DNA from 3 places in the Burkholderia sp. GW821-FHT14F03 genome. Region 3 is predicted to be linked to each of the others. Evidence: riboswitches for the same ligand, from Rfam matches in the RefSeq annotation. Region 3 holds a riboswitch; each other region holds the start of a gene.
The links. Region 3 has a riboswitch for cobalamin ahead of AC1RQF_RS25440 (TonB-dependent receptor domain-containing protein). Riboswitches for the same ligand answer to the same signal wherever they lie in the genome.

Region 1 (9,564 bases), on a different contig from region 3:
CGCCGAGCCACGCGGCGACGAAGCGCGTCGTGCGTTCGAAGCGCAGCGCGACCGCCTGCTCGGGGCCCGCGCCGCGCCGGCGCAGTGCGTGCGCCAGCCGGTCGGACCAGGCATCCAGCGCCGCGAAGCTCAGGCTCGCGTCCGCATCGACCACGGCCGCGCGCTGCGGCGCCTCGGCCGCCGCGCGGGCGAACCGCGCCAGCACGTGTTCGGTGGTTGCAAGCGCGCGGCCGCGCTGCGGCGCGCGCGTCGCCGCGCTCGCGCAGGCGAGCGCCGCGATCGGCTGGCGCGGATCGCGCACCGCGTCCGCGAGCAGCGCCGCATAGCTGTCGAGCCAGGCGCGCGCGGTGTCGGCGTCGATGCCGTCGAGCGCGAACGCGGCCACCAGCTCGATGCCCTGCGGATCGTCGGTGAAATCGAGCGCGTAGTCGAAGCGCGCGCCGAGATCGAGCCCGGCCGCCATGCGCGCCGTCGCGCCCGGCAGCGACGCCGACAGCGCCAGATCGAACTGCTGCGCGAACTTGACCTTGAGCCAGGCCTCGCCGCGCCGCGCGGGCGGCTGCACCGCGTCCAGCACCTGATCGAACGGCACGTCCTGGTGCGCGAAGGCCGCGACCGCGTCGCGCCGCACCGCGTCGACCAGCGCCGCGAAGCGCTGCGCCGGGCTCACCCGCGCGCGCAGCGCGAGCGTGTTCAGGAACAGGCCCACGAGCGGCCGGGTCTCGGCCTGCGCGCGGTCCGCGACCGGCGCGGCGACCACCAGGTCGCGCTCGCCCGTCAGGCGGAACAGCCACGCGTCGAACGCGGCCAGCAGCAGCGTGAACGGCGAGGCGCGCAGCTGGCGCGCGGTGTCGCGCAGCGCCTCCGACAGCGCGGCGGACAAGCGCAGCGCCACGCGGCCGCCGCGATGATCCGCGGCCGCGCCGCGCGCCCGGTCGAGCGGCAGCGCGAGCGGCGCGGGCGCCTGCGCGAGCGCCTCGCGCCAATAGTCGAGCTGGCGCGCGCCCTCGCCCCCGGCGAGCATCGCGCGCTGCGCCTGGGCATAGTCCGCGTACTGGATCGGCAGCGCCGGCGACGCCGGCTCCCGGCCTTCCGCGAACGCGGCATAGGCGCGGGTCAGTTCATCGAATGCGCAGCGCGAGCTCCAGCCGTCGCTGACCGCATGGTGGGTGGTGAGCAGGAAATGCTGCGCGCCGCCCGTCAGCGTGACGAGCGTGGCGCGCACGAGCGGCCCGCCCGACAGGTCGAACGCCGCGCCCGCGTGCTGGCGGGTCAGGTCGGCGAGACGCGCCGCGCGCACCGCGTCGTCGAGACCGCGCAGGTCGACCATCGCGAGCGTCACCGGCAGGCGGCGGTGGATGCGCTGCCACACCACGCCGTCGTCGTCCTCGACGAGCGTCGTGCGCCATGCTTCGTGGCGCGCGAGCAGATGGTCGAGCGCGCGTTGCAGCACGGCGGGATCGAGCAGGCCGTCGATGTCCCATTGCACGGCGACGTGATAGGCGTCGCCCGCGTCCTGGGTGCGCGCGAGCACCCAGAAGCGCTGCTGCGCGAACGAGGCGGGACGGTCGCGGTACGGCGTGGACAGGTCGGCGCTCGCCGCCTCGATCTTCAGCGCGCGCGCGGGCGCGGCGGCATCGGGCTCGCCCTGCTCGATCGCGGCCGCCAGTTCGGCCAGCGTCGCATCGTCGAACAGCGCCTCGAGCCGCAGCGCGACGCCCCATTCGGCGCGGATCGCGGCCTGCAACTGCATCGCGCCGAGCGAATCGCCGCCGCGCGCGAAGAACCGATCGGTGCGGCCGAGCGGCGCGGCCTCGTCGAGCAGGCGCTGCCACAGCGCCGCGAGGCGCGTCTCGGTCGCGCCGACGGGCGCGACATGATCGTCGTCGGCCACGGCCGGCAGCGCCGCGACCGAATCGCGCAGCGCGGCGCGGTCGAGCTTGCCGTTCAAGGTATACGGCAGCCGCGTGAAGCGCGCGAAGCGGTGCGGCAGCCACGCCGCCGGCAGATGCGCGCCCAGGTGCGCCTTGAGCGCCGCATCGGCGAGCGGCTCGGTCAGCACCACGCAGGCGGTCAGCTGAGTGCGGCCGCCCGCCGTCTCGGCGAGCACGCCGGCGTCGCTGACGGCCGGATGCGCGAGCAGGCATGCGGCGATCTCGCCGGGTTCCACGCGCACGCCGCGCACCTGCACCTGATCGTCGATCCGCCCGAGGTAGTCGAACGACCCGTCCGCGCGTTCGCGCGCGAGATCGCCGGTGCGATAGATGCGCTCGCCCGGCTCGCCGCCCGGATCCGGCAGGAAACGCTCGGCGGTCAGCCCGGGCCGGCCGTGATAGCCGCGCGCGAGACACACGCCGCCGAGCAGCAATTCGCCGTCGGCGCCCTGCGGCGCGCCGCCGTCGATGCGCGCGACGCGGCGTCCGATCGGCCAGCCGATCGGCAGCGACGCATAGCCCTGGTTCGGATCGAGCGTGGGCGTCGCGCCCGGATCGACCGGCCACAGCATTGGCGAGATCACCGCCTCGGTCGGCCCGTAGCCGTTGACGAGCCGCTGCGCGGGAAACACCCGGCGGATCTCGTCGAAGCTGTCCTGCGACATCGCCTCGCCGCCGAACAGCAGCACGCGCAGCGACGGCGGCACGCCGTCGCGCGCGCACACCGCCGCGAATTCGCGCAGATAGGCGGGCGGCAAGGTGGTGTTGGTCACGCCCTCGCGCACCATGAACGCGTGCGCGGTCTGCGGCGCGAACGGCGGCGGATCGCTGATCACGACGCTGCCGCCGACCGCGAGCGGCACGAGCCAGGCCTCGATCGCGACGTCGAAATTGACCGACGCGAAATGCAGCACGCGGTCGTCCGCCCCGATCGGCAGCGAGGCCGCGAGCGCGTCGCCGTGCGCGGCGAGCGGGCCGTGCTCGACCACCACCGCCTTCGGCGTGCCGGTCGAGCCGGAGGTATAGATCATGTAGGCGGCCGCGCGCGGGTGCACGGGCGCGTCGCCGGGCGTGCGCGGCGCGGCCGGATCGGGCTCGGCCACGCTCGCGACCTCGAAGCAGCGCGCGAAGCGCGCGCGCATCGCGGCGTCCGCCGAGGCGTCGACGATGCCGTGCGCGAGGCCCGCGTCGCGGGCCACCCAGTCGAGCCGCGCGCCCGGATGGCGCGGATCGAGCGCGACGAACACGCCGCCCGCCTTGAGCACCGCGAGCAGCGCGACGAACAGGTCGCACGAGCGCGCGACGCACACCCCGACCCGCACCTCGGTCGTCACGCCGGCGGCCGTCAGCTGCGCGGCGAGGCGCGCGGCGCGGTCGTCCAGCTCGCCGCGCGTGAGCCGCACCGTGCCGGGGGTGAACGAGGCGAGCGCCGGGGCGTCGGGGGCAAGGCGCGCAAGCGCGTGAATTCGGTGGTGCAGCGCAGTCGGAAAGCTCGTCATGGCGTGAAGTCCGGTGGATCCGGCCGTTTCCGGCCCTGTCGTTCAGGTCGCCGCCCGCATTGGGGGCCGCTTCACAAGTGAGACGAACCACGCGCGCAAATCTTTACCGTGACCGCGCAATCATTTGCGCGCCCGGCCTGTGGTAAAGATTTGCCGCGCCCGTTCGTCATAGTGTCGAGAGGCGCCCCGGAAACCGCTGTCATCTGCGTGTCATGGGGCCGCCATGCCCATCCGCCCTATTCGCCCCTGTTGCCGATGACATCAGCCACCGAGCAGTTCGACCCTCCCTCCGCCGACCGGCGCGCCGCCCGACCGGCGATCCGGCTCATCCTCGGCCTCCTGAAGCGCTCGCGCGGCGCGTTCACGATCGCGCTCGTCGCCTGCGTGCTGAACGGCATCGCGAGCGTGCTGCTGGTCGCCACGCTGAGCAAGGCGCTGTCCCAGCCCGACGCGGCCGGCGCGACGCTCGCGCTGCGCTTCGGCCTGTGCGCGGTGATCGCGCTCGTCACCCGGATCATCACCGGCGTGCTGTTCGCCCGGCTGTCGCAGGACACCATGGCGCAGCTGCGCGAGCACGTCGCGCGCCGGGTGGCCGCGGCCGAGCTGCAGGACGTCGAACGGATCGGCGCCGCGCCCGTGCAGTCGGTGCTGACCGACGACGCCACCAATGTGTCGATGCTGTTCTTCGCGCTGCCGAATCTGGTGATGCACGGCTCGATCGTGTTCGGCTGCCTCGGCTACCTCGCCTGGCTGTCGTGGCCGGTGTGCCTGCTCGCGGTCGCGGCGATCCTGGTCGGCTCGCTCGGCTATCACGCCGGCGACAAGCGCGCGATCGCGCTGCTCGAAGCCGCCGGGCGCTCGCAGGACAAGCTGTTCGGCTATCTCGGCGCGCTCTTCACGGGCGCCAAGGAGCTGAAGCTGCACCAGGCCCGCGCGCGGCAGTTCATCGACGGCCAGCTCGGCGCGGCGATCGGCGAGGTGCGCGACCATCGCCGCCGCGCGTTCAGCGCGTATGCGGTCGGGGTCGGCTGGATCGTGTTCCTGTTCTACGTGTTCCTCGGCGTCGCCGCGTTCTGGCCGGCGCTGGGCGTGCGCGGCGACGGCCCGGCGGCGTCCGGCTACGTGGTCGTGTTCCTGTTCATGCTGCTGCCGCTCGACGGCCTGCTCAACAACGTGCCCACCCTCAACGCGGCGCGCGTCTCGCTCGACCGCATCGAGAAGCTGATGGCCCAGTTCGGCGCGCTGCGCGTGGTGCCGCCGCCGCCCGAAGCGGCGTCGCATGCGCCGTTCCGCACGCTCGCGCTGCGCGACGTCACGCATTCGTATTTCCATGAGCGCGACGAGCGGATGTTCCGCGTCGGGCCGATCAACCTGACGCTGCAGCCGGGCGAACTGGTGTTCATCGTCGGCGGCAACGGCAGCGGCAAGACCACGCTCGCGAAGGTGCTGACCGGGCTGTACGAGCCCGAAGGCGGCGCGATCGAGATCGACGGCCAGCCGATCGGGTTCGCCGAGCGCGGCGCGTACCGCGAGCGCTTCACCGCCGTGTTCAACGATTTCCACCTGTTCGACGCGCTGCTCGGGATCGTCGATCCGAACGACGCGTCGCGCGCCCAGGCCGACGCGCGCGCGAACGCGCTCGTCGCGAAGCTCGCGCTCGATCACAAGGTGCAGGTGGTGGACGGCGCGTTCTCGACGCGCGCGCTGTCGACCGGCCAGCGCAAGCGCCTCGCGCTCGTGGTCGCGTACCTGGAGGATCGCCCGCTGTACCTGTTCGACGAATGGGCGGCGGACCAGGATCCGCAATTCAAGGCGGTGTTCTACGAGCAGCTGCTGCCCGAGCTGCGCGCGCGCGGCAAGACCGTGATCGTGATCAGCCACGACGACCGCTATTTCCCGATCGCGGACCGCGTGCTGAAGCTCGACAACGGCAGCATCGTCAGCGAGACCTTCGGCACCGCGCATGCGGCGCTCGCGACGCCCGTCGCGGCGAACGGCACGGCCGGCTGAGCCGGGCGGGACCGGTCGTCCGGCAAGCAGAACGCGGCGCGTGCCCGATGGGGACGCGCCGCGTTTTTTCATGCGCGGCGCGGGCTCAGGCGGGATCCCCGCGCAGGAACGCCTCGATCAGCGTGACGAAGTACGGCGGGCACTCCTGCATCGGGTAGTGCCCGCAGTTCGGCACGACCGCGAGGCGCGCATTCGGGTGCCACGCGAGGAAGCTGCGCCGCATCGCCGCCGCGTCGAGCCCGGGATCGTGGTCGCCGACCATCACGAGAAAGCGCGTGGCGAGCCCGCGCACCTGGTCGACGAACCCGGGCCCGTTCAGCATCGCGAGATAGCCGGGCCGGCAGGCCGGCGAGACCGCCGCGCGGCGCTGCCGCAGCTTGGCCTCGATCCAGCCCGGCGACAAGCCGCCCGCGACATGACGGAGCAGCCGGCGCAAGGCGGCGTCGTCCGTCGCGACCTGCTCGAAGAACGCCCGCGCCTCGGCGTCGAGCCCCTGCCCCGCGGCGGACACCGGGCACACCGCCACCGCGCCCAGGATCCGCCCGGGCGCGACGGCCGCGAGCCGCTGCGTCACCATCCCGGTCATTGAATGGCCGATCACGTGGAAGCCCGTCCAGCCGAGCCGGTCGGCGAGCGCGAGGCAGTCGGCGCTCACCTCGTCGAGCGTATACGCGCCCGTCAGGTGGAACGAGCGGCCGTATCCGCGCAGGTCGGCGAACACATAGGTGAACGCGTCGCCGTCGAGATACGGGAGGATGGCGTCGTAGTTCGTGTGGTCGCCGAGCCAGTCGTGCAGCATCAGCACGCGCACGGGGCCGTCGCCGTGCCGGCGGTGGCCGAGGCCTTCGTCCGGATGGGCGGCGCGGGAGAGAGAAGAGACGGGATTCATGTCGCGCAATTCCTTTTCGGTGGAGGAAAGCCAAAAAGAAACGCCCTCCTGGCGGACCGGGAGGGCGTTGCGCGTGACGACAAAGTGCGGCGATCGTATCAAGACCGCGCGCGCGAATCAAGCGTTGGGACCGGCCGGGGCGATACGGCGCGCATCACGCATCACGCATCGCGGGCTGCGCGGCGCGGCTCACCCTTCGGCTGCTTCACGACGCATCCAGCCCGGCCCGGCGCGCACCAGCACCGTCACGGCCAGCGGCGCGACCTCCGGACCGAACGGCGCATCGGGCGACGTACCCAGCGCATGCGCGAGCGCGGCGCGCACCAGCGCCGGATGGGTGACGGCGACGATCCGACCGCCCGCCGGCAAGCCGTCGAGCCAGCCGCCCACCCGCCGCCGCGCATCCGCGAACGCTTCGCCGCCGTGCGGATGCGCGCGCGGATCCGCCAACCAGGCCCGCAGCGCATCCGGGGCCGTCTGCGCGAGGCGCGCGAGCGGCACGCCGCGCCAGCGGCCGTAGTCGAGATCCGCCAGCCCCGCCTCGGGCGCGGCAGGCAGGCCGAGCGCCTCGGCGGTCTGCCGCGCGCAGCGCGCCGGGCTGCTGCACGCGCGCGCGCCGGCGGGCGGCGTCCAGCGCGCGCGCAGCGCGGCCGCCTCGGCGAGACCGCGCGCATCGAGCGGATCGTCGTCGGGGAACGCGCCGCTCCGCATCGCGCGGGTCGCCGCATGCGCGACGAGATACACGACGAGGTCGGCGTCGGCCGCCCGATGCGGCCCGCCCTCCGATTGCTCCGGCAAAAAAATCACGCGTACAATGCCCTCCGAATACGAACGCGGAAGCCGGTGCGAATCCGGCGCGGTCGCGCCACTGTAACCGGCGATCCCTGATCCCGGAAGCCAGACCTGCGTTCCTTGCCTTTCCTCACCACCCTTGACGGGGCGCGATTCCCCCGGAGATCCCACCATGCACGAAGCTGCCCTCAACCCGGTTGCCGCCCCGGCGCCGATTCCCCTTGGCGAACTGTTGCCCTGGGCCCTGTTCGCTGGCCTGCTCCTGCTGCTCGCGCTCTACTTCGTCGGCGCGGAACAAGGCGCGACCTCGCTCGTTCCCGGCATGTACGTGCATGAGTTCGTGCACGACGGCCGGCACCTGCTCGGCTTCCCCTGCCACTGACGCGGAGGCACGGATGGTCGGAAAACTGCTGGTCCGCGGGATGCTCGCAGGCATCGCCGCCGGTCTTCTCACGTTCGCGTTCGCGCGGGTCGTCGGCGAACCCCAGGTCGCGCAGGCGATCGCCTTCGAGGAAAAGCTCGATGCGGCCAAGGGCGAGGCCCCGGAGCCGGAGCTCGTCAGCCGCGGGACCCAGGCCGGGCTCGGCCTGCTCACGGGCGTCGTGACCTACGGCGCGGCATTCGGCGGCCTGTTCGCGCTGACCTTCGCCTATGCGTACGGCCGGGTCGGGCGGCTCGCCGCGCGGCCGCTGTCCGCGTGGCTCGCGCTCGCGGCGTTCATCGCCCTGGTGATCGTCCCCAATCTCAAGTACCCCGCCAATCCCCCCTCGGTGGGCGATCCGGAGACGATCGGCTATCGAACCGGGCTGTTCTTCCTGATGATCGCGATCTCGATCGTGACGCTGGTGTTCTCGCTCAAGGTGCGCGGCCGGTTGTCCGCGCGGCTCGGCGCGTGGAACGCGTCGCTCGCGGCGGGGCTCGTGTTCGTCGCGATCATCGCGGCCGTGCAGCACGCGCTGCCCGCGATCAACGAAGTGCCCGACGCGTTCCCTGCGACCGTGCTGTGGCAGTTCCGGGTCGCCGCGATCGGCATGCAGGTGATCATGTGGACGACGATCGGCCTCGTGTTCGGCGCGCTGGCCGAACGCGGCGTGCCGGCGGGACGGCGCACGTAGCGGCGCGGCCGCGCCGCCCCCGCTCCCGTCCCCCTTCCCGCCTCCGCCCCCGCTCCCGCCGGTCCGGCGGGCTTGCCACGGCCACTCCGGTGGCCGTTTTCATTCATGCGCGCCGCGCGCTCAACGCCAGCCCTTCCAGCACGCCTTGATCGTCGCGCTGATCGCGACGAACGTGATGATCCAGAACAGGATCGGGCCCGCCGCGCCCTTGATCCGGATGAACGTCCCGAGTTCGAACACCAACCGGCCCGTTGCTCATCCGCAGGGTCGTGACGATGAAGTAGGCGAACAGCCCGACATACGGCAACACGAAGAACACCAGGTAGTTGTCCAGGACGAACCCGATGAACTTGGAGTCCGCATGGCTGCTCCACGTCACGAGATAGCCCAGATAGAGCGGCCCCGCGACCATCACCAGAATCACGAACGGAATCACGGCGCAGTGCAGCCTGAATTGCCAGGCCTCGATGGAACGGTTCGACAACGGTTCGTCGGCCAACGTATTCATGATGTTTTCTCCGTTGGTCTGCACGCCGGCCGCCTCGCGCCCATGGGCCGCGCCGGCCTCGATCGACCCCGCCCGGCAGGCCCCGGGAGTCGACTCGATATAATCAAAGCAGACCTATTTCAAAACAGAATGAACATAAACCCTCGCTTTTCACGCGCACGGCGTGCGCTGGCCGCCTCCCTCCTGCTGCTCGCCTGCGCCCGGACCCCGGCCGCGCCGTCCCCGGACACGAACGCAGCCCCGAACAACGAAGCGCTGATCCAGCGGATCATCGTCCTGAACGAACACGGCGACCCCGCCTCGCTCGAAAAGGCGACGGCCGGCTACCTGCTGAACGCGACGCGCAAGTTCAACCCGAACGTGTCGCCCGATGCCTGGAAAGGCGTCCAGGCCGACGTCAACGAGATCATCGCCAACAAGATCCGCTCCGGGTACGGCGAACAGGCGCTGCTCACGCGCCGCATGATCCGGAACGCGAAGCTGTCGGACGACGAGCTGCGGCACCTGATCGCGATGCTGGAGGACCCCGTGATGCAGCGCTACTACCGCGCGACCTGGGACGGCAAGACGGCCGGCTACATCGCCGACCTGTCGCAGCAGGTGAACAACCAGATGTGGTTCGTCGTCTCGATCGTGCTCAGAAAGCGCGGGCTGCAGACCAGCGACCCGGGTGCGACGCCGCGCCCGGCCGCCGGCGCGCATTGAGGCCGGGAGGCGCGCGGCGCTCGTGCAGTCCCGGCGCGCAAGGCCTAGAATGACGCGCCACGGCTTTCCTTCGCCCCGCGCGCCGCGCCTCGACACCCGGGACCTCATGACT
Region 2 (9,564 bases), on a different contig from region 3:
CGCGCCTGATCAGTCCGCGCTCGCGTACAGCGTCGAGCGCGCGAACCCGTCGGCGGTCAGCACCCGGCCGATCAGGATCAGCGCGGTGCGCTCGATCGGCGTCGCCGCGATCTTCCCGACGATATCCGCAAGCGTGCCCGTCACGCGCACCTCGTCCGGCCAGCTCGCGCGATACACGACCGCGACCGGGCAATCCGCGCCGTAGTGCGGCAACACCTCGTCGACGATCTTCGCGAGATGGCGCACGCCCAGATGGATCGCCAGCGTCGCGCGGTGCGCGGCGAGGCCGCCCAGCGCCTCGCCCGCCGGCATCGTCGTCTTGCCCGCGTAGCGCGTGAGGATCACCGTCTGCGCGACGTCGGGCAGCGTCAGCTCGACGCCGAGCGTTGCCGCGCAGGCGGCCGTCGCGGTCACGCCCGGCACGATCTCATAGGGAATGTCGAGCGCGCGCAGCCGGCGGATCTGCTCGCCGATCGCGCCGTACAGCGACGGGTCGCCCGAGTGCACGCGCGCCACGTCCCGGCCCTTCGCATGCGCAGCCGCGAGCAGCGCGACGATCGCGTCCAGATCCAATTCCGCCGTGTTCACGACCTGTTCGGCGCGATGGCCTTCGAGCACCGCCTCGGGCACGAGCGAACCCGCGTAGAGAATCACCGGGCAGGTGCGCACGAGGCGCTGCCCCTTCACCGTGATCAGTTCGGGGTCGCCCGGCCCCGCGCCAATGAAATACACCGTCATGTCCTGCTCCGTCTGGCCTGTCCGACAGGCGTTAAAGGTCGAGCGCGGCGCGCAGCGCGGCGACGCCGTCGAATTCGCGATCGGCGGGCGGCAGCGCCGGACGCTCGACCATGATCACCGGCAGGCCGCGCTCGCGCGCGACCTCGAGCTTGGCTTCCGTCGCCGCGCCGCCGCTGTTCTTGCTGATCACCACGTCGATGCCGTACTGCGCGAACAGCGCGCGTTCGCCGTCCGGCGTGAACGGGCCGCGCGCGGCCAGCACCCGCGCGCGCGCGCGGCCCGGATGCGCGTCGAGGCAGCGCACGGTCCAGTGCTGGTGCGGCGGCACCGCGTCGAGATGCGCGAGCGGCTCGCGGCCGAGCGTAAACAGCGGCCGCGCGAACGGCGCGAGCCGCGCGCGCACCGCATCCCAATCGCGCGCGCCGCGCCAGTCGTCGCCCGCGCCCGGCTGCCACGGCGCGCGCCGCAGCGCCCAGTACGGCACGCGTGCCCGCCCGCAGGCGCACGCCGCGTTCGCGCTGATGCGCGCCGCGTACGGATGGGTCGCATCGATCAGCAGGTCGATGCGGGCCTCGGCCAGATAGCGCGCGAGCCCGTCCGCCCCGCCGAAGCCGCCCACCCGCACCGCGCAGGCCAGGTCGTCCGGCACCTTGCCGAGCCCGGCCAGGCTGTAGACCGCCGTCGGGCCGAGCGCGCGCGCGAGCCGCAGCGCGTCGCCCGTGCCGCCGAGCAGCAGGATGCGCGGCGCGGCCGTCATCGCGCGATGCCGACGATGCCGCCCTGGCGGTCGATCGCGAACATCTCGACCGCCACCGACGGCGGCACGATGTCGCGCGCGACCCGCAGCGCGCGGGCGCAGACGGCGTCGCCCAGGGCGATGCCGTCGGCATGCGCGAGCGCGAGCGCCTGCTGGCTGGTGTTGCTGGCGCGGATCGCGTCCAGCAGCGCGGCGGCCGCGCCCGCCTGCGCGGCCCACTCGGCGAGCTGCGGCAAGTCGATGCTCGAATGGCGGCTGTGCAGGTCGAGATGGCCGGCCGCGAGCTTGCTGAGCTTGCCGAAGCCGCCGCACAGGCTGACCCGTTCGACGGGCGCGCGGCGCAGGTGCTTGAGCACCGCGCCCGCGAAATCGCCCATCTCGATCAGCGCGATGTCGGGCAGGCCGTAATACGCGCGCATGGTGTCCTCGCTCGCGTTGCCGGTGCAGGCGGCGAGATGGCGGATGCCGTTCGCGCGCGCGACGTCGATGCCCTGGTGGATCGACGCGATGTAGGCGGAACACGAGAACGGCCGCACGATGCCGGTCGTGCCGAGGATCGACAGGCCGCCGACGATGCCGAGGCGCGGGTTCATCGTCTTGAGCGCAAGCGCCTCGCCGCCCTCGACGCCGATCGTCACCTCGAAGCCGCCCGCATAGCCGTGCTCGGCCGCGAGCGCGCCCAGGTGCTCGCTCATCATGCGGCGCGGCACCGGGTTGATCGCCGGCTCGCCGACCGGCAGCGTGAGCCCCGCGCGGGTCACCGTGCCGACGCCCGGCCCCGCGTGGAAACGCACGCCGGGCGCGGCCGCGAGCCGCACCCTCGCGAACACCAGCGCGCCGTGGGTGACGTCGGGATCGTCGCCCGCGTCCTTGATCGTGCCCGCTTCCGCGCCGTCGTCGGTGCGCCGGCAGAACGCGAGCCGCATCAGCACGCGCTGCCCCTTCGGCAGCACGATCTCGACCGCGTCGCCGGGCACGTCGTCGAACAGCAGCCGCGCGGCCGCGAGCGAGGTCGCCGTCGCGCAGCTGCCCGTCGTGTAGCCGCTGCGCAGCGGGGCGGGCTGTTCGGGGGTCTCGTCGCGCATCAGCGCGCGTCCTCGCGCGGCTTGTCCACCGCGTAGAGCGTGACGGGCAGCGCCGCGCGCCAGGTCTCGAAGCCGCCGAGCGGCTGGGCCTCGGCGAGCGCGATGCGCGTGAGCGCGCCGCCGTGCCGCGCGCGCCACGCGACCAGCGCGGCCTCGCCTTCGAGGGTGACCGCATTGGCGACCAGCCGGCCGCCCGGCTTGAGCGCCGCCCAGCAAGTGTCGAGCACGCCCGCGCCGGTCGCGCCGCCGCCGACGAAGATCGCATCGGGCGCGGCGAGGCCCGCGAGCGCATCGGGCGCGCGGCCCGCGACCAGTTGCAGCGCGGGCACGCCCAGCGCATCGCGGTTGTGCTCGATGAAGCGGTGGCGCGCAGGATGCGATTCGATGGCGATCGCCCGGCAGCTTGGGTGCGCGCGCATCCATTCGATGCCGATCGAACCGGCCCCCGCGCCGACGTCCCAGAGCAGTTCGCCGGGCGCGGGCGCGAGGCGGCCGAGCGTGAGCGCGCGCACGTCGCGCTTCGTCAGCTGGCCGTCGTGCCGGTAGGCGTCGTCGGGCAGCCCCGGGGTCAGCGCGAGTCGCGCGGCAGGCGCGTGCGCCGCCGCGCGGCAGTCGAGCGCGACGAGATTGAGCGCGGCCACGTCCGGCGCGCACCAAGCATCGGCGCGTCCGTCGATGCGCCGTTCAAGTGGACCGCCCAGGTGCTCGAACACACTGAGGCGCGTCGCGCCGTAGCCGTGCCCGACGAGCCAGGCGGCAAGCGCGGCGGGCGTCGCGCCGTCCGCGCTCAGCACGATGAGACGCCGGCCGTCGTACAGCGCGCGCCGCAGCGCGGCGAGCGGCCGGCCCACCAGCGACAGCGTGTCGACTTCGTGCAGGGCCCAGCCGAGGCGCGCGGCGGCCAACGACGGGGACGACGGCGCGGGCAGGATCCGGAGTTCGTCGACGGGCAGCGCGCGCGCCAGCGTCGCGCCGACGCCGAAGCACATCGGATCGCCGCTCGCGAGCACGCAGACGCGTTCGGCGCGGCGCGCGAGCAGCGCGGCGAGATCGAACGGCCGCGGCCACGCTTCGCGCCGCGCGCGCAGGCGCGCGGGCAGCATCGCCAGATGCCGTTCGCCACCGACGACCAGCGCGGCGTCGAACAATGCGCGGCGCGCGGCGCGGCCAAGGCCCGCGTAACCGTCGTCGCCGATCCCGACCACCGTCAGCCAGGTGGTCATGCTTGCTTCCCGTTCCATGATTCCGTCGACGTTGCTGGCGGTGTGGTGACAAAGGAGGAATGATACAGCGCGATGCGGCGCGGGCATGCGCTTGCGGCGACCTCGGCCGGGTTGCTGTCGCGGCGTGGCCGGCGCGTGTCGCGACGGTTTTCGGATTCGACGGCGCCTGCAAACGGCGCGTTGCTTCGCGCGGCCGTGCGGCACGCCGACGCCGGTCGCAGCGGAGCCGATGAATGAGTCCGGCGCTTCCACTCAGCCCGTGCCGGGCAGCGCCGTCGGGCCGCTGCCGGCGTATGCCCGGCGCGTATAGCGTCCGCTTTCGGATTCGACGACGTGCGCAGCCGGTCGCAAGAGAGCCGGTGAATGAGTCCGGCGCTTCCGCCAGGCCCGTGCCGGGCAGCAGCCTCGGGCCACTGCCGGCGTATGCCGGCGCATATCGCGCCGGTTTTCTGGTACGACGACGTGTGCAATCAGCGCTTCGCTTCACGCGGCCGTGCGGCTCGCCGACGCCGGTCGCAATGGAACCGATGAATGAGTCCGGCGCTTCCGCCAGGCCCGTTCCGGGCAGCGGCGCGATACGCATGCCCGCATGCGCAAGCCGTATTCACGCGGCGCGCGGGCACGCCGCGGCCGTCGGCCCCGCAACGTCGCGCCGAAAGCAGATCCGTCGTCCCGCCCGATGCTCGGCGGCATCCGCATGCCCCCCGCCTTCACGTCCCCGCCGAATTTATTTGATTCCCTGCAAACCCTTACCCGGCAAGGCCCGACCAGAATCGGGTATGCTACGGCGTTCGTTCGCCGGTGCCCGTCAGGGCCTAACAGGGAACGCAGGATGCCGCTTCGCGCATCGCTGCGGCTGCCCCCGCAACTGTGCGCAGCGAGTCCGCGCGCCAGCATGCCACTGGCCCTGCCGGGAAGGCCGCGCGCGGGCCCCGACCTGCGAGCCAGGAGACCTGCCGGCGTGGTTTTCGTATGTGACGGTCCGCGTCGGACGGGGTGTGCCGACGCCGCCATGCCAGCCGTCCGCGCGCGCGGACGGCGCGGGCCGCCGCGCACACCGACCCGGTGCCTCTTTGACTCCAGCCGACTCCACTGCCGCCTCCGCCCTGCCCCGCGCGTCCGCGTGCCCGGGGCTCGTGCGCATCGTCGCGGCGCGCGACGGCGGGCTGTGCCGGATCCGCCTGCCCGGCGGCGCGCTCGACGCCGCCCAGGCGCGAGCGATCGCCGCGGTCGCCGAGCGCGACGGCTCCGGCGCGATCGAGGCGACCAACCGCGCGAATCTCCAGCTGCGCGGCGTGCGCGCCGGCCGCGAGGCCGCCGTGACCCGCGCGCTGCGCGACGCGGGGCTCGGCCCGCGCGTCGCCGACGATGCCGACGACGCCTGCGTCGCCGCGCGCGACGACGTGCGCAACCTGTTGCTGAGCCCGACCGCCGGCCGCGACCCGCACGCGCTGCTCGACAGCGCCGCGCTGGCCGGGCCGCTGCTCGCGATGCTGCAGAGCGAGCCGCGCCTGGCCGCGCTGTCGCCCAAGTTCTCGCTGCTGCTCGACGGCGGCGAACGGCTCGCGGCGCTCGATCATCCGCATGATCTGTGGCTGTCCGCGCTGCTTGACGCGCGCGGCGAACGCTGGCTCGCCGTCGGCCTTGCCGGCTGCCCGCCCAGGGCGGGCGCGCCCGATGTGCGCCCCGCGCTCGCCGCGATCCGCCCCGAGCACGCCTGCGCCTTCACGCACGCGCTGTTGTGCGCGTTCGTCGCGCTCGCGCCGCCCGACGTCACGCGCATGCGCGCGTTGCTGGCGCGCGAATCGGCCGAGGCCCTGCTCGCGCATGCCGCCGCGCATACGCCGCACACCTGGCGCCGCGACCCCGAGCTGCACGCCTGGCGCCGGCCCGATCCGGACCTCGCGCGGCGCTTCGGCATTCACCCCGAACACACGCCCGACACCTGCCATGTCGGCGCGCAGGCGCCGCTCGGCCGGCTCGACGCGGCCGGCCTGCGCGCGCTCGCCGGGCTCGCCGCCCAGGACGGCGACGGCACGCTGCGCATCACGCCGTGGCAAGGCGTGCTGCTGCCGGGCGTGCCGCGCGCGGCGGCCGGGCGCGTCCTCGCGCGGCTGCATGCGCTCGGCTTTGCGTGCGACCCCGCGCAGCCGCTCGCCCATCTCGTCGCCTGCGCGGGGTCCGCGGGCTGCGCGCGCGCGCTCGCGGACACCAAGCAGGATGCGCGGCAGCTCGCCGCGCGCCTCGCGCGCGCGCGCGACGTGCACCTGAGCGGTTGCGCGCGCAGCTGCGCGCTGCCGCACCCCGCCGCGCACACCTTGCTCGCGGCCTCGCCCGGGCACTATGACCTGTATCGGCGCGACGGGACGACGGGCTTCGGCCGCGTCCTCGCGCGCCATCTGACGATCGATCAGGCCGCGCTCCATCTCGACGGAGCCGGCCAGCTTCAGGACTTCACCGATGCTTGACTACCTACGCGACGGCCAGGAAATCTACCGCCGGTCGTTCGCGACGATCCGCGCCGAAGCGGACCTGCGCGACATCCCCGCCGACCTCGAAAAAGTCGCGGTCCGCGTGATCCACGCGTGCGGGATGGTCGATATCGTGCGCGACCTGCGCTTCTCGCCGGGCGCGGGCCACGCGGGCCGCGCGGCGCTCGCGGCCGGCGCGCCGATTCTCTGCGACGCGCGCATGGTCGCCGAGGGCATCACGCGCGCGCGGCTGCCCGCAGCCAATCCGGTGATCTGCACGCTCGGCGACGCCGCCGTGCCCGATCTCGCCCGCGCGCTCGACAACACCCGCTCGGCGGCCGCGCTCGAACTGTGGCGGCCGCATCTGGCGGGCAGCATCGTCGTGATCGGCAACGCGCCGACCGCGCTGTTCCATCTGCTCGACCTGCTCGATGCGGGCGCGCCGCGCCCCGCGCTGATCCTGGGCTTCCCGGTCGGTTTCATCGGCGCGGCCGAATCGAAGGCGCTCCTGGCCGCCGACAGCCGCGGCGTGCCGTTCGTCGCCGTGCTCGGCCGGCGCGGCGGCAGCGCGATGGCCGCCGCCGCCGTCAACGCGCTCGCCTCGGAGGCCGAATGAACGGCGTCCCGCTCGACGACGGCCCGCGCGCGGCCGGCCGGCTGTACGGCGTCGGCGTCGGCCCCGGCGACCCGGAGCTGCTCACGCTGAAGGCGCTGCGCGTGCTGCGCGCCGCCCCCGTGGTCGCGCACTTCGTCGCGAAGGGCAAGAAAGGCAATGCATACGGCATCGTCGAGACGCATCTGCACGACGCGCAGACGCAGCTGCCGCTCGTCTACCCCGTCACCACCGAGGCGCTCGCGCCGCCGCTCTGCTACGAAACGATCATCGCCGACTTCTACGACGCCGCCGCCGCGCGGGTCGCCGCGCATCTGGACGCGGGCCGCGACGTCGCGGTGATCTGCGAGGGCGACCCGTTCTTCTACGGCTCCTACATGTATCTGCACGACCGGCTCGCCGCGCGCTACGACGCGGAAGTGATCCCCGGCGTGTGCTCGATGCTGGGCGGCGCGGCGGTGCTCGGCGCGCCGCTCGTGTATCGCAACCAGAGCCTGTCGGTGCTGTCCGGCGTGCTGCCCGAGGCGGACCTGCGCGAGCGCCTCGCGCGCGCCGACGCGGCCGTCGTGATGAAGCTCGGCCGCAATTTCGCGAAGGTGCGGCGCGTGCTCGACGAACTCGGGCTCGCGCAGCGCGCGCTCTATGTCGAGCGCGCGACGATGACGAACCAGCGCATCGTGCCGCTCGCGGAGGTCGATCCGATGGCCTCGCCGTATTTTTCACTGCTCGTCGTGCCGGGGAAGAAATGGCAAGCCTGACCACCGCGCCCGCGATCATCGTCCTCGGCCCCGGCGCGCTCGACGTCGCGCGCCGCATCCAGGCCGGCCAGCCGGGCGCGCAGGTGCACGCGCTCGCGAGCCGCGCGCGCGCCGACGTCGCTTTCGACGAACTGGGCGTGCACCTGCGCGACCTGTACCGGCGCGGCACGCCGATCGTCGCGCTGTGCGCGGCGGGCATCGTGATCCGCTGCATCGCCCCGCTGCTCGCCGACAAGGGCGCGGAGCCGCCGGTGCTGGCCGTCGCGGAGGACGGCAGCACCGTGGTGCCCCTGTTGGGCGGGCTCGCCGGCGTCAACACGCTTGCCCGCGCGATCGCCGCCACGCTGGCTTGCGCGCCCGCGATCACGACGAGCGGCGAACTGCGCTTCGGCGCGTGCCTGCTCAATCCACCCGACGGCTACACGCTCGCGGACCTCGACCACGGCAAGCGTTTCGTGTCCGACCTGCTCGCCGGCGAGACGGTGCGCATCGACGGCGCGGCGCCCTGGCTCGACGCGGTGGCCTTGCCGCGCGACGATGCAGGCGCGACGCGCACGATCCAGATCTCGCCGCGCGCGCATGCGCGCGCCGACACGCTGCTGATTCATCCGCGCAGCGTCGTGGTCGCGTTGACGCTGGAGGCGCGCGCCGCCAGGGCGGACGGGCGCGCGCCGCAATGCGGTGTGGGTGATGGAGCCGGATTTGGGGCTGAGGCTGAGGCTGAAGCCGGGGCCGAAGTCGGAACTGAAGCTGGAGTCGGGACTAAAGTCGAAGTCGAAGTCGAAGCTGAAGTCGAAGTCGAAGCTGAAGTCGAAGTCGAAGTCGGAGCCGGAGTCGGTTACGGTGTCGGGGCCAGGGCCGAAGCTGGAGTCGGGACTGAAACCGAAACCAGAGCCGGGGCGCATGCCGAAGCCGAATCGCTTGCGCAACAGGTCCGCGCCGCACTGACCGAAGCCGGGCTCGCGTCGCACGCCCTCGCGGCCCTGGTCGCGCCCGCGTCCGCACTGGGCCACCCGGCGCTCGCGCAGGCGGCCGGGCAGCTCGGCGTACCGTTGCGCTTCGCGACCGGCGCGGCGCACGACGCCCCCGCACTGCTCGCCGACACGCTCGCGACGATCGCGCCCGACTGCACGCCGGCCGCCGGCGCGACGCCGACCCTCGCGATCGCCGTCTGCGCGCGGCCCGTGCCCGTCGAACGGCTCGGCCGCGCGCGCGGCCGCCTGACCGTGCTCGGCCTCGGCCCGGGCAGCGCCGCGCTGCTGACGCCCGCCGCCCGCGCCGCGCTCGACGATGCGACCGACATCCTGGGCTACGCGACCTACGTCGAGATGGCCGGCCCGTTCCACGCGGGCCAGCGCCTGCATCCGACCGACAACCGCGAGGAAATGCAGCGTGCGCGCCATGCGTTCGCGCTGGCCGCGCAGGGACGGCGGGTCGCGATGGTGTCGTCGGGCGATCCCGGCGTGTTCGCGATGGCCGCGGCCGTGCTCGAAGCGCTCGACGCCGCGGCCGGCGCGCCGGCGGCCGGCGCTCCTGCAATGGGCGACCCCGCCTGGGCGACGGTCGAACTGGAGATCATCCCCGGCGTCTCGGCCGCGCTCGCCACCGCCGCCGTCGCGGGCGCGCCGCTCGGCCATGATTTCTGCATGCTGTCGCTGTCGGACAACCTGAAGCCGTGGGACATCATCGAAACCCGTTTGCGGCACGCGGCGCAGGCGGACCTCGTGATGGCGTTCTACAACCCGATCTCGCGCGCGCGCCCCTGGCAGCTCGACCGCGCGCTCGACACCGTGCGCGCTTGGCGCGCGCCCGACACCGTCGTCGTACTCGGCCGCGACATCGGCCGGCCCGGCGCGACCCTCGTCACGACGACGCTCGGCGCCTTGCGCGCCGATCAGGTGGACATGCGGACGATGGTC
Region 3 (9,564 bases):
CGGCGGGCGTCACGCCGCGCATCGGCCAGGAGGCGATCCAGATGCAGACGATCGTGAGCCTCGTGTCGGCCGGCATGGGCGTCGCGCTGGTGCCGCAGTCGCTGCGCAACCTGCGGCGCACGGGCGTGATCTACCGGCCGCTCGCCGCCGACGCGCCGGTCGTCGAGACCGGGCTGGCCTGGCGCACGGGCGACGTGAGTCCGGTGCTCGCGGCCTTCATCGAGATCGTGCGGCGCGCGGCGCCCGGCATCGACGGCTGAGAACCTCGGCGCGCGCCCGCCGTCAAACACGCGTCGCGCACCTCGTGCGCGGCGCGATGAATCCGAACCCTACACCGTTTATCCATGATCATTCACCCGCATTTCGATCCCGTCGCGATCCACCTCGGGCCGCTCGCCGTCCGCTGGTACGGCCTCATGTATCTGGTCGCGTTCATCGCGGCGATCGTGGTCGGCCGGCTGCGGCTGCGGCTGCCGCACGTCGCGGCGCAAGGCTGGACCGCGAAGGACATCGACGACATGATGTTCTACGGCGTGCTCGGCACCGTGCTCGGCGGCCGTCTCGGCTACGTGCTGTTCTACAAGGCGAGCTTCTATTTCTCGCACCCGCTCGACATCTTCAAGGTGTGGGAGGGCGGCATGTCGTTCCACGGTGGCTTCCTGGGCGTGGTGTTCGCGATGTCGCTGTTCGCGTGGCAGCGCAAGCGCAGCTGGATGGAGGTGACCGACTTCGTCGCGCCGATGGTGCCGACGGGGCTCGCCGCGGGGCGTCTCGGCAATTTCATCAACGGCGAGCTGTGGGGCCGCGTGACGAGCCCGGACGCGCCCTGGGCGATGCTGTTCCCCGGCGCCGCGCGCGACGATGCCGCGTGGCTCGGCGCGCATCCGGCGCTTGCCGCGAAGTGGAACCTCAACGAGGTGTTCATGCAGTATCAGATGCTGCCGCGCCATCCGTCGCAGCTCTACGAGATCGCGCTCGAGGGCGTCGCGCTGTTCTTCGTGCTGTTCTTCTTCGCGCGCAAGCCGCGGCCGCTCGACGCGGTGTCGGCGGTGTTCCTGATCGGCTACGGCCTCGCGCGTTTCACCGTGGAGTTCGCGCGCGAGCCCGACGACTTCCTCGGACTGCTCACGTTCGGCTTGTCGATGGGGCAGTGGCTGTCGTTGCCGATGATCCTCGCGGGCATCGCGATGCTCGTGTGGGCCTATCGTCGTGGCGCGGGCGCCGCGCGCGCATGACGGGCGGCGTGAGCCGCGCACCATGAAGAACGCCGGCGGGAGCCGGCGCTTTTTTATCGTCGCGCGTCGCGCGTCACTTCATCTGGACCGAGCCGTTCACGTTGACGGTCACGGTCGCCTTGCCGCCCTCGACCGAGATCGGCGCGCCGGCGTCCTTGGACATCGGCGCGGCCGCGGCCATCGCCATCATGCGCGGATACGGCTGCACGTTGTGACCGCCGCCGACGTTGACGTCGCGGATCGAATAGCTGCTGTAGCCGAACGCCTTCGAGGCTTCCTCGGCGCGCGTGCGGAACGACTTGATCGCTTCCGTCGTGAGCTTCTGCTCGGCGGCGCGCTGCGCCTCGGGCGACAGCGAGAAGTCGACGCCGGCGATCTGCAGGGTCGTGGCGAGCTGGCCGGCGAGCTTCGAGGCGGCCGCGAAGTCGTGCGATTCGAGCACGACCTCGGTGCGGCCGCGCCATGCGGAGATCTTGCCGTCGCGGTCGGTGCTCGGATAGACCGAGAACGCGCCCGTGCGCGCGGTCACGCCGGCGACGCCGCGCGCCTGCGCGAGCGCCGCGTCGGCGCGGCGGTTCAGGTCCGCCGTGAGGCTGCCGGGGTCGCGCGCCTGCTGCTCGTAGAACAGCGTGATCGTGACGACGTCCTGCGGCACGTCGGCGCTGGCCTGTGCCGACAGCGACAGCACGCCGGCCGGCGGCGGTTGTTGGCCGACGCTCTGCGCGCGTGCGACGGACGGGGCGAGCGACAGCGCGACGGGCACCACGGTGGCGACGGCGAGAGCGAGCACGAGGGCGGTTTTTTTCGTCATGTTGGACTCCTTGAACGGAAGCGCGCACGCGATACGCGCAAAAACGCGGTACGAGGCCGCGCCTGATGAGGATCGTAACCGGCGGCTTGCCGGCTGAGCGACCGTTAGGCCAATGAAAGGCGCGCCGAGTTCCGCTGCGCGGCCGGCCGGGCCGGCCGATTTGACTTTCCTTGAAGCGGGCCGCGGCGCGACCTCACTTCATCAGCTTCTGCGTGATGAAGCGCCATTCGGCGGGCGTGACGGGCGTGATCGAGAGGCGGTTGCCTTTCGCGAGCACGCGCATGTCGGCAAGGGCGTCGTGCTCGCGCAACGCGGCGAGCGGCACGAGCGGCGACTTGCGCACGAACTTCACGTCGACCAGCATCCAGCGCGGTGTTTCGCGCGTGGATTTCGGATCGTGATAGGGGCTCTTCGGATCGAACTGCGTGGGATCGGGATAGGGCGTCGAACAGACCTCGGCGAGGCCGGCGATGCCGGGCTCGGGGCAGCTCGAGTGATAGAACAGCACGCCGTCGCCGATGTGCATCGTGTCGCGCATGAAGTTGCGCGCCTGATAGTTGCGCACGCCGGTCCACGGCAGCGTGCGCTGCGGCGCGTTCGCGAGATCGTCGATGCTCGCTTCGTCCGGTTCGGACTTCATCAGCCAGTGGTGCATGGATCGTGATCGACGCAGGAAAAAGGCTGCCGCAAAAGGAAACGGCATCGGGAATCGCCCGATGCCGTTGAAAAGGCCCCCGCCTTGGCCGCTAGGCCGGCATCCTGAACCTGGGGTTCAGAATTGGTCGCAGTTAGCAGCACATCGGGTACATCAGACAGAGTGACGCGCGCGCCCGTGCTACAAATTTCCGCAACCGTGCACATGGCATTGGTTCAAGGAATATATGACCTTGGCGAACCAGGCAGGGAAGCTGACTAATCGTGCGGATCGTGTTTGGATTCAGTGGCTTGCGCGATGCTCATCACGCTGGACATCAAGCACCACGAGAACCCGTGCGACCCGCTTACTGCGCTTCGTGCTGTGCGAGCACTGCACCAAGCTGTTCATTCATTTGATGCATTGTACGCCGGATTTCCTCCGCGGGAAATGCTTCTCCGTGCCGCACGCTCTGTTGCAGCCTCAAAAGCTCCGACGCGAGCGACAGCGCGGCCATCACGGCGATGCGATCCGTGCCGCGCACGGAGCTGTTCGAGCGGATCTTCGACATCTCCGCATCGACGCGCGCGACCGCCTCGAGCAACGCGGCTTCGGTGTCGGCGGAGCAGGCGAGCCGATACGCCTGACCGAGGATCGATACTTCGATCTGCTTGGTGCTCATGCATGTTCTCCGTGGCTGGCCGGGCCGCCCTCGCGCGCATCATCGCGCGGGTCGAGCAGGTCGAGCTGGTTTTCCGCGTCCGGCGCGTTCTTCGCGCGCGGCAGCTTCTCGAGAATCGCATTGAGCTTCACCTGGGCATCGTCGATCTTCGCCGACAGCGCGTCGCGCTCCGCCGCAAGGGCGTCGCGTTCCTCGCGCAGTTGCGAGAGTTCCGTGCGGGTCGCTTCCGCTTCCGTGCGCAATTGCGCGAGCTGCTCTTCGAGCGCGAGCCGCTCCGTGTGATGACGCTTGTTCAGCGCGATCAAACGGCCAATATTTTGAGATAGAGTTTCGAGTTCGTTGAGCATCTGCTGCGTCCTCTAAAGACCCAGCATTTTAGCGCGGATTATCGTCCAACCCGAGATCCGGATCGTATCGAGACGTAACGTTCATGCGTGTTGATGCGAATTTTGCGACAAATCTGGGTCAAATCCCGCGAGCTGGGGGGCGCGCGCGGCGCGCGGGAGGCTTTCTTGACGGCCGGCACCCGCGCTCCTACACTGGCGCCGCTTTGGTGCTCGCGTGCACGCGCACGCGGTTAAACGGGAAGCAGGGCGCACGGTCCGCCAGGACCGGCCAACCTGCGCTGCCCCCGCAACGGTAAGCGGCGCATCGCGTGCGATGCCAGCTGTCCCCACAAGCGCGGCGTTTGCCGCGCGGCCACTGCGCGATGCGCGCGGGAAGGCGGGGCGGTGACGCCGTCAGCCCGGATACCGGCCAGGGCGGGAGGGCGGACGCGCGATGCGCGCCGTCCTCGTGAGGCGGAACCTGCGGGGAGGCGGGGGCCGCACCGTTCAACAGGATTCATCGATGCGAACCCAGATCGCCCGCGCCGCGCTCGTCGCGTGTTCCGGGCTGCCGTGCGCCGCCGTCGCGCAGAGCACGCCGCCTGCTTCTTCCCCGCCGCCTTCGTCCGCCGCCGCGCCGACCCAGCTCGAGCCGATCGTCGTGACCGCGCAGCGTGCCCCGCAAGCGCTCGCGGACGCGCTGCCGCAAACCACTCTGTTTACCCGCGCGGACATCGAGAACAGCAATGCGACCGATCTGCCCGGCCTGCTCGCGCTCGCGCCCGGCGCGCAGATCGTGCGCAACGGCGGGCCCGGCGCGACCGCGAGCCTGTTCCTGCGCGGCGCGCAGTCGACCCAGTCGCTGGTGTTGATCGACGGCGTGCGGGTCGATTCGGCGAGCCTCGGCCAGGCGCAGATCGCGCAGCTGCCGCTCGACCAGATCGAGCGGGTCGAGATCGTCAACGGCAACGTGTCGTCGCTGTACGGCTCGGGCGCGATCGGCGGCGTCGTGCAGGTGTTCACGAAGGACGGCGGCGATCATCCGCCGCGCTTCAACTTCTCGGTCGGCTATGGCAGCTATCACACGCAGAGCCAGACCGCGGGCGTGTCGGGCCGGCTCGACGCGGCGGGCGACACGACCTTCAGCGTGTCGCTGTCGCGCGACAAGACCGACGGTTTCTCGGCCATCGATCCGGTCCGGCAGCCGCAGGCGAATCCGAATGCGAACGGCTATCTCGACGAAAGCGTGGCCGCGTCGCTCAAGCATCGCTTCAACGCGCGCTGGAGCGCGGGTGTCAGCTACTTCCAGAGCAACGGCGACACCAGCTTCGACAATGCCTACGGGCAGCCGACCGATCTCAACAGCCTGTATACCAAGGTGCAGCAGATCGCCGCGTTCGCGGACGGCAAGCTGACCGACTGGTGGACCACGCATCTGCGCGTCGCGAGCGGCAACGATCGAAGCCAGTCCTGGCTGAACGGCGCCTATACCGATCACTTCAACACCGACAACCGCCAGTACACCTGGCAAAACGACTTCGCGCCGCTGAAGGATCAGCGCATCCAGGCGGGCTATGAGCGGCTCGACCAGGCGTTCGACTCCGACGTGTTCGTCGCGCCGCAGCGTCATGTGAATTCGGGCTGGCTCGGCTACACGGGCCGCTTCGGGAACAGCCAGTTCCAGGCCAACGTGCGGCGCGACCAGTACTCCGATTTCGGCGGCGCCAACAGCTACTATCTCGGCTATGGGCTCGACGTGACCGAGCACTGGAAGGTCACGGCCAGCTATTCCGATGCATTCCGCGCACCGAGCTTCAACGATCTGTACTACCCGAACGCAGGCAATCCGGCGATCCGCCCCGAGCGCAGCCACTCGGTCGAGGCCGCCGTGCAGTACGCGTCGGACGCGCTCGGCGTGGCGCGCGTGACGGTGTTCCAGACGCGCTACACGGACCTGATCGACTACCAGCCGGTCGCGAACAGCTATTACTATCAGGCCGTGAACATCGGCCGGGCCAAGGTGCAGGGTGTCGAGGGCTCGTGGCAGGGCCATGTCGGCAAGACCGAGGTGCGGGTCGCGGCGACCGTGCAGAACCCGGTCGACGAGACGGCCGGCCAGGACCTGAACCGGCGCGCGCGCCGCTTCGCGTCGTTCGCGCTGAACCGCGCGTTCGGCGGCTGGCGCGTCGGCGGCGAATGGCTCGTCAGCGGCGCGCGCAACGACACCGGCAATCCGCTCGGCGGCTACGGGGTCGTCAACCTGTCCGCGCGCTACAACATCACGAAGGCGTGGTACGTGAGCGCGCGCATCGACAACCTGCTCGACAAGGATTACGAACTTGCCTATGCGTACAACACGCCGCGCCGCGGCGCCTACGTCACGATCGGCTGGCAGCAGCCGTGACGCACGCGGCGGGGCGCGCGGATGAACGCGCGCCGCGCGGCCCTGATCTGGGCCGGGGCCGCGGGCGTCGCGGCCGCCTTGTTCGTCGCGTCGCTGACGTGCGGCAGCCTGCCCGTCTCGCCCGGACAGGCGCTGGCCGCGCTCGCGCCGCATGGGGGCGGTGACGCGACGCCGCTCGCGGTCGAGGTCGTGCGCACGCTGCGCCTGCCGCGGGCGCTCGCGGGCTTCAGCTGCGGCGCGCTGCTCGCGCTCGCGGGCGCGCTGTTGCAGGTGCTGCTGCGCAATCCGCTCGCCGAGCCTTACGTGCTCGGCGTATCGGGCGGCGCGGCGGGCTTCGCGCTCGTCGCGATGATCGCGGGCGGCGCGTGGTGGATGGTCGACGCCGCGTCGTTCCTCGGCGCGCTCGCGTCGATCGCCGTGCTGCTCGGTCTCGCGCGTCGCGCGCTGTGGCGCGGCGACGTTCGCGACGCATCGCCGCGTCTGCTGCTCACGGGCGTGGTGATCGCGGCGGGGTGGGGCGCGCTGATCACGCTGCTGCTGTCGATCGCGCCGGACAACCGGCTGCGCGGCATCCTGTTCTGGCTGTCGGGCGACCTGAGCGGCGCGGCCGCGCCCTGGTTCGCGCTCGCGGCGCTCGCGGCGGCCTTGCTCGCCGCGCTGCCGGTCGCGCCGCAGCTCAACGCGCTGCTGCGCGGCGACGCCGTGGCGGCGGCGCTCGGCGTGCCGGTCGCGCGGCTGCGGCTGCGCATCTACCTGATCGCCTCGCTGGCCGCCGCGGCCGCGGTCACCACGGCCGGCACGATCGGCTTCGTCGGTCTCGTGGTGCCGCACGCGCTGCGGCTCGCATTCGGCAACGACCAGCGCATGCTGCTGCCCGCCGCCGCGCTCGCGGGCGGTGGCGGCGTGATGGCGGCCGACCTGCTCGCGCGCACGGCGATCGCGCCCGCGCAATTGCCGGTCGGCGTGATGACGGCGTTGATCGGCGTGCCGGTGTTCCTGTGGATGCTGCTGAGGCGGGCGCGATGAGCGCGCCGCGCCTGCTTCCGGATGCCGTCGCGGCGCGCTGCGATGCGCGGCGGCTCGCACTGCAAGCGGGTGGCCGCCTGCTGCTCGACGATTTCACGCAAGGCTTCGGCCCGGGCGAGCTGTGGTGCATTGCCGGCCCGAACGGCGCGGGCAAGACAACGCTGATCTCGACGCTCGCCGGACTCGCGCCGCCCGCGCGCGGGCAGGTCGAACTCGACGGCGTGCCGCTCGCCGCATGGTCGCCCGCGCCGCTCGCGCGGCGGCGCGCGCTGATGGCGCAGAGCGTGCACGACGCGTTCAGCGCGAGCGTGTTCGACACCGTGCTGCTCAACCGCTTTCCGCATCTGTCCGGCTGGGGCTGGGAGCGTCCCGAGGATCGCGCGGCCGCGCAGGCCGCGCTCGACGCGCTCGGGCTCGCGGCGTTCGCCGCGCGCGACGTGCTGTCGCTGTCGGGCGGCGAGCGCCAGCGCGTCGCGCTGGCCGGCGCGCTGTGCCAGGACGCGCCGCTGCTGTTGCTCGACGAACCGCTCGCGCATCTCGACCTCCATCACCAGATCGATTGTCTCGCCGCGCTGGCCGACTGGCTGCGCGGCGGCGCGCGCACCGTGATCTTCTCGTGCCACGACCTGAACCTCGCGCGCCGTTTCGCGACCCACGCGCTGCTGCTCGACGGGCGCGGCGGCGCGCAGGCCGGCCCCGCGCGCGAGGTGCTGAGCGCCGAGCGCGCGAGCCGGGCGTTCGGCTATCCGCTCGTGTTGATCGAGCGCGACGGCCGCGAAGCGCTGGTGCCGGTGTGGCCGGCGCAGACGGCGCGATGATGTCGGGCCGCCCGTACGTATTCGCGTCCGGGTGCCGCCCGGCGCCCCCGGCGTTGTTTTCGATCCCGTTTCCGTTTCCGTTTCCGATTTCGACTCAGGCGAACCCATGACCTCGACTTTTTCCGTGCCCCGGATCGATCCGCTCGACGCAGCGGCGCGTGCACCGCTGCAGCACCTGATCGATCACAAGACGAAGCCGCCCGGCAGCCTCGGCCGGCTCGAAGCGCTCGCGCTGCAACTGGCGCGGATCCAGCAGTGCGATGCACCGCGCGTCGAGCGGCCGGTGATGATCGTGTTCGCGGCCGATCACGGCATCGCGGCGGAGGGCGTGAGCCCGTATCCGCAGGCCGTGACCGCGCAGATGGTCGCGAACTTCCTGGCGGGCGGCGCGGCGATCAATGCGTTCTCGGGCGTCGCAGGCTGCGCGCTCGAGATCGTCAACGCGGGCGTCGCGACGCCGCTGCCCGCGCACGCGTCGTTGCTCGACCTGCCGATCGCCGCCGGCACGCGCAACTTCGCGCACGAACCGGCGATGTCGCGCGCCGAGTGCGAGGCGGCGCTCGCGGCGGGCGCGGCGCGGGTGCGCCACCACGCGGCGCTCGGCACCAACGTGATCGGCTTCGGCGAGATGGGCATCGCGAACACGTCGGCGGCCGCGTGCGTGATGAGCCGCCTGCTCGACCTGCCGCTCGACGCGTGCGTCGGGCGCGGCACCGGCCTCGACGACGCGGGGCTCGCGCACAAGCGCGCGGTGCTGTCGGGCGCGCTCGCGCGCCACCCGGATGCGCGCGCGCCGCTCGACGTGCTGGCCGCCTTCGGCGGTTTCGAGATCGCCATGATGACGGGCGCATTTCTCGCGGCGGCGGCCGCGCGCATGACGGTGCTCGTCGACGGCTTCATCGCGACCTCGGCGCTGCTGGTCGCCGATGCGCTCGCGCCGGCGCTGCGCGAGTATTGCGTGTTCTCGCACGCGTCGGACGAGCGCGGGCATCGCCGCATGCTCGCTCATTTCGGCGCGGAGCCGCTGCTCGCGCTCGACCTGCGGCTCGGCGAGGGCACGGGCGCCGCGCTCGCGCTGCCGCTCGTGCGGGCCGCCGCCGCGTTCCTCGTCGAGATGGCGAGCTTCGATGCGGCCGGCGTCGCGAACCGTGACGCCTGAGCGCGCCGTGGGCCTGCGCGCGGAGCTGCGCTATGCGTTCGTCGCGCTTGGGTACTTCACGCGCGTGCCGGTGCCGCGCTGGGTCGGCTACGAAGCGGACGACCTGAATCGCGCGGCGCGCTATTTCCCGCTGGTCGGCGTGGGCGTCGGCGCGGTCGCGGCCGGCGTGTACCTGCTGGCCGCGCGACTGTGGCCGGCCGGCGTGGCGGTGCTGCTGTCGATCGCGGCCACGCTGCTGTTGACGGGCGCGTTCCATGAGGACGGCCTCGCGGACAGCTGCGACGGCTTCGGCGGCGGGTATCGGCGCGAGGACGTGCTGCGCATCATGCACGACTCGCGGATCGGCACCTTCGGCGCGGCGGCGCTCGTGATCGCGCTTGCGCTGAAGTGGCAGGCGCTGGTCGCGCTGCCGCCCACGCATGTCGCGTGGACGATGCTCGCCGCGCATGCGGCGAGCCGCGTGGGCGCG

Region 1: linked by a shared signal. The riboswitch ahead of AC1RQF_RS10535 (CbtB domain-containing protein) and the one ahead of AC1RQF_RS25440 (TonB-dependent receptor domain-containing protein) in region 3 are both predicted to bind cobalamin.
Region 2: linked by a shared signal. The riboswitch ahead of cobG (precorrin-3B synthase) and the one ahead of AC1RQF_RS25440 (TonB-dependent receptor domain-containing protein) in region 3 are both predicted to bind cobalamin.

What each region holds. Positions count from the first base shown of each region.
Region 1 covers NZ_JBXAPG010000012.1:120,876-130,439, forward strand. Annotated here, with positions in the region: gene AC1RQF_RS10515 (amino acid adenylation domain-containing protein) at 1-3,433, opposite strand, end outside; gene AC1RQF_RS10520 (cyclic peptide export ABC transporter) at 3,689-5,443, shown strand; gene AC1RQF_RS10525 (alpha/beta fold hydrolase) at 5,529-6,332, opposite strand; gene AC1RQF_RS10530 (histidine phosphatase family protein) at 6,522-7,139, opposite strand; cobalamin riboswitch at 7,130-7,257, shown strand; gene AC1RQF_RS10535 (CbtB domain-containing protein) at 7,297-7,506, shown strand; gene AC1RQF_RS10540 (CbtA family protein) at 7,520-8,239, shown strand; gene AC1RQF_RS10545 (hypothetical protein) at 8,343-8,771, opposite strand; gene AC1RQF_RS10550 (hypothetical protein) at 8,877-9,452, shown strand; gene AC1RQF_RS10555 (RBBP9/YdeN family alpha/beta hydrolase) at 9,559-9,564, shown strand, end outside.
Region 2 covers NZ_JBXAPG010000012.1:72,614-82,177, forward strand. Annotated here, with positions in the region: gene AC1RQF_RS10355 (MFS transporter) at 1-9, shown strand, start outside; gene cobM (precorrin-4 C(11)-methyltransferase) at 10-738, opposite strand; gene AC1RQF_RS10365 (cobalt-precorrin-6A reductase) at 770-1,495, opposite strand; gene AC1RQF_RS10370 (cobalt-precorrin-5B (C(1))-methyltransferase) at 1,492-2,580, opposite strand; gene cbiE (precorrin-6y C5,15-methyltransferase (decarboxylating) subunit CbiE) at 2,580-3,803, opposite strand; cobalamin riboswitch at 4,586-4,778, shown strand; gene cobG (precorrin-3B synthase) at 4,877-6,271, shown strand; gene AC1RQF_RS10385 (precorrin-8X methylmutase) at 6,264-6,890, shown strand; gene AC1RQF_RS10390 (precorrin-2 C(20)-methyltransferase) at 6,887-7,645, shown strand; gene cobJ (precorrin-3B C(17)-methyltransferase) at 7,642-9,564, shown strand, end outside.
Region 3 covers NZ_JBXAPG010000043.1:25,232-34,795, reverse strand. Annotated here, with positions in the region: gene AC1RQF_RS25475 (LysR family transcriptional regulator) at 1-260, shown strand, start outside; gene lgt (prolipoprotein diacylglyceryl transferase) at 345-1,235, shown strand; gene AC1RQF_RS25465 (SIMPL domain-containing protein) at 1,309-2,046, opposite strand; gene AC1RQF_RS25460 (EVE domain-containing protein) at 2,240-2,701, opposite strand; RNA gene ssrS (6S RNA) at 2,774-2,955, opposite strand; gene AC1RQF_RS25450 (cell division protein ZapA) at 3,048-3,362, opposite strand; gene AC1RQF_RS25445 (ATPase) at 3,359-3,709, opposite strand; cobalamin riboswitch at 3,897-4,137, shown strand; gene AC1RQF_RS25440 (TonB-dependent receptor domain-containing protein) at 4,212-6,092, shown strand; gene AC1RQF_RS25435 (FecCD family ABC transporter permease) at 6,114-7,118, shown strand; gene AC1RQF_RS25430 (ABC transporter ATP-binding protein) at 7,115-7,936, shown strand; gene cobT (nicotinate-nucleotide--dimethylbenzimidazole phosphoribosyltransferase) at 8,043-9,095, shown strand; gene AC1RQF_RS25420 (adenosylcobinamide-GDP ribazoletransferase) at 9,085-9,564, shown strand, end outside.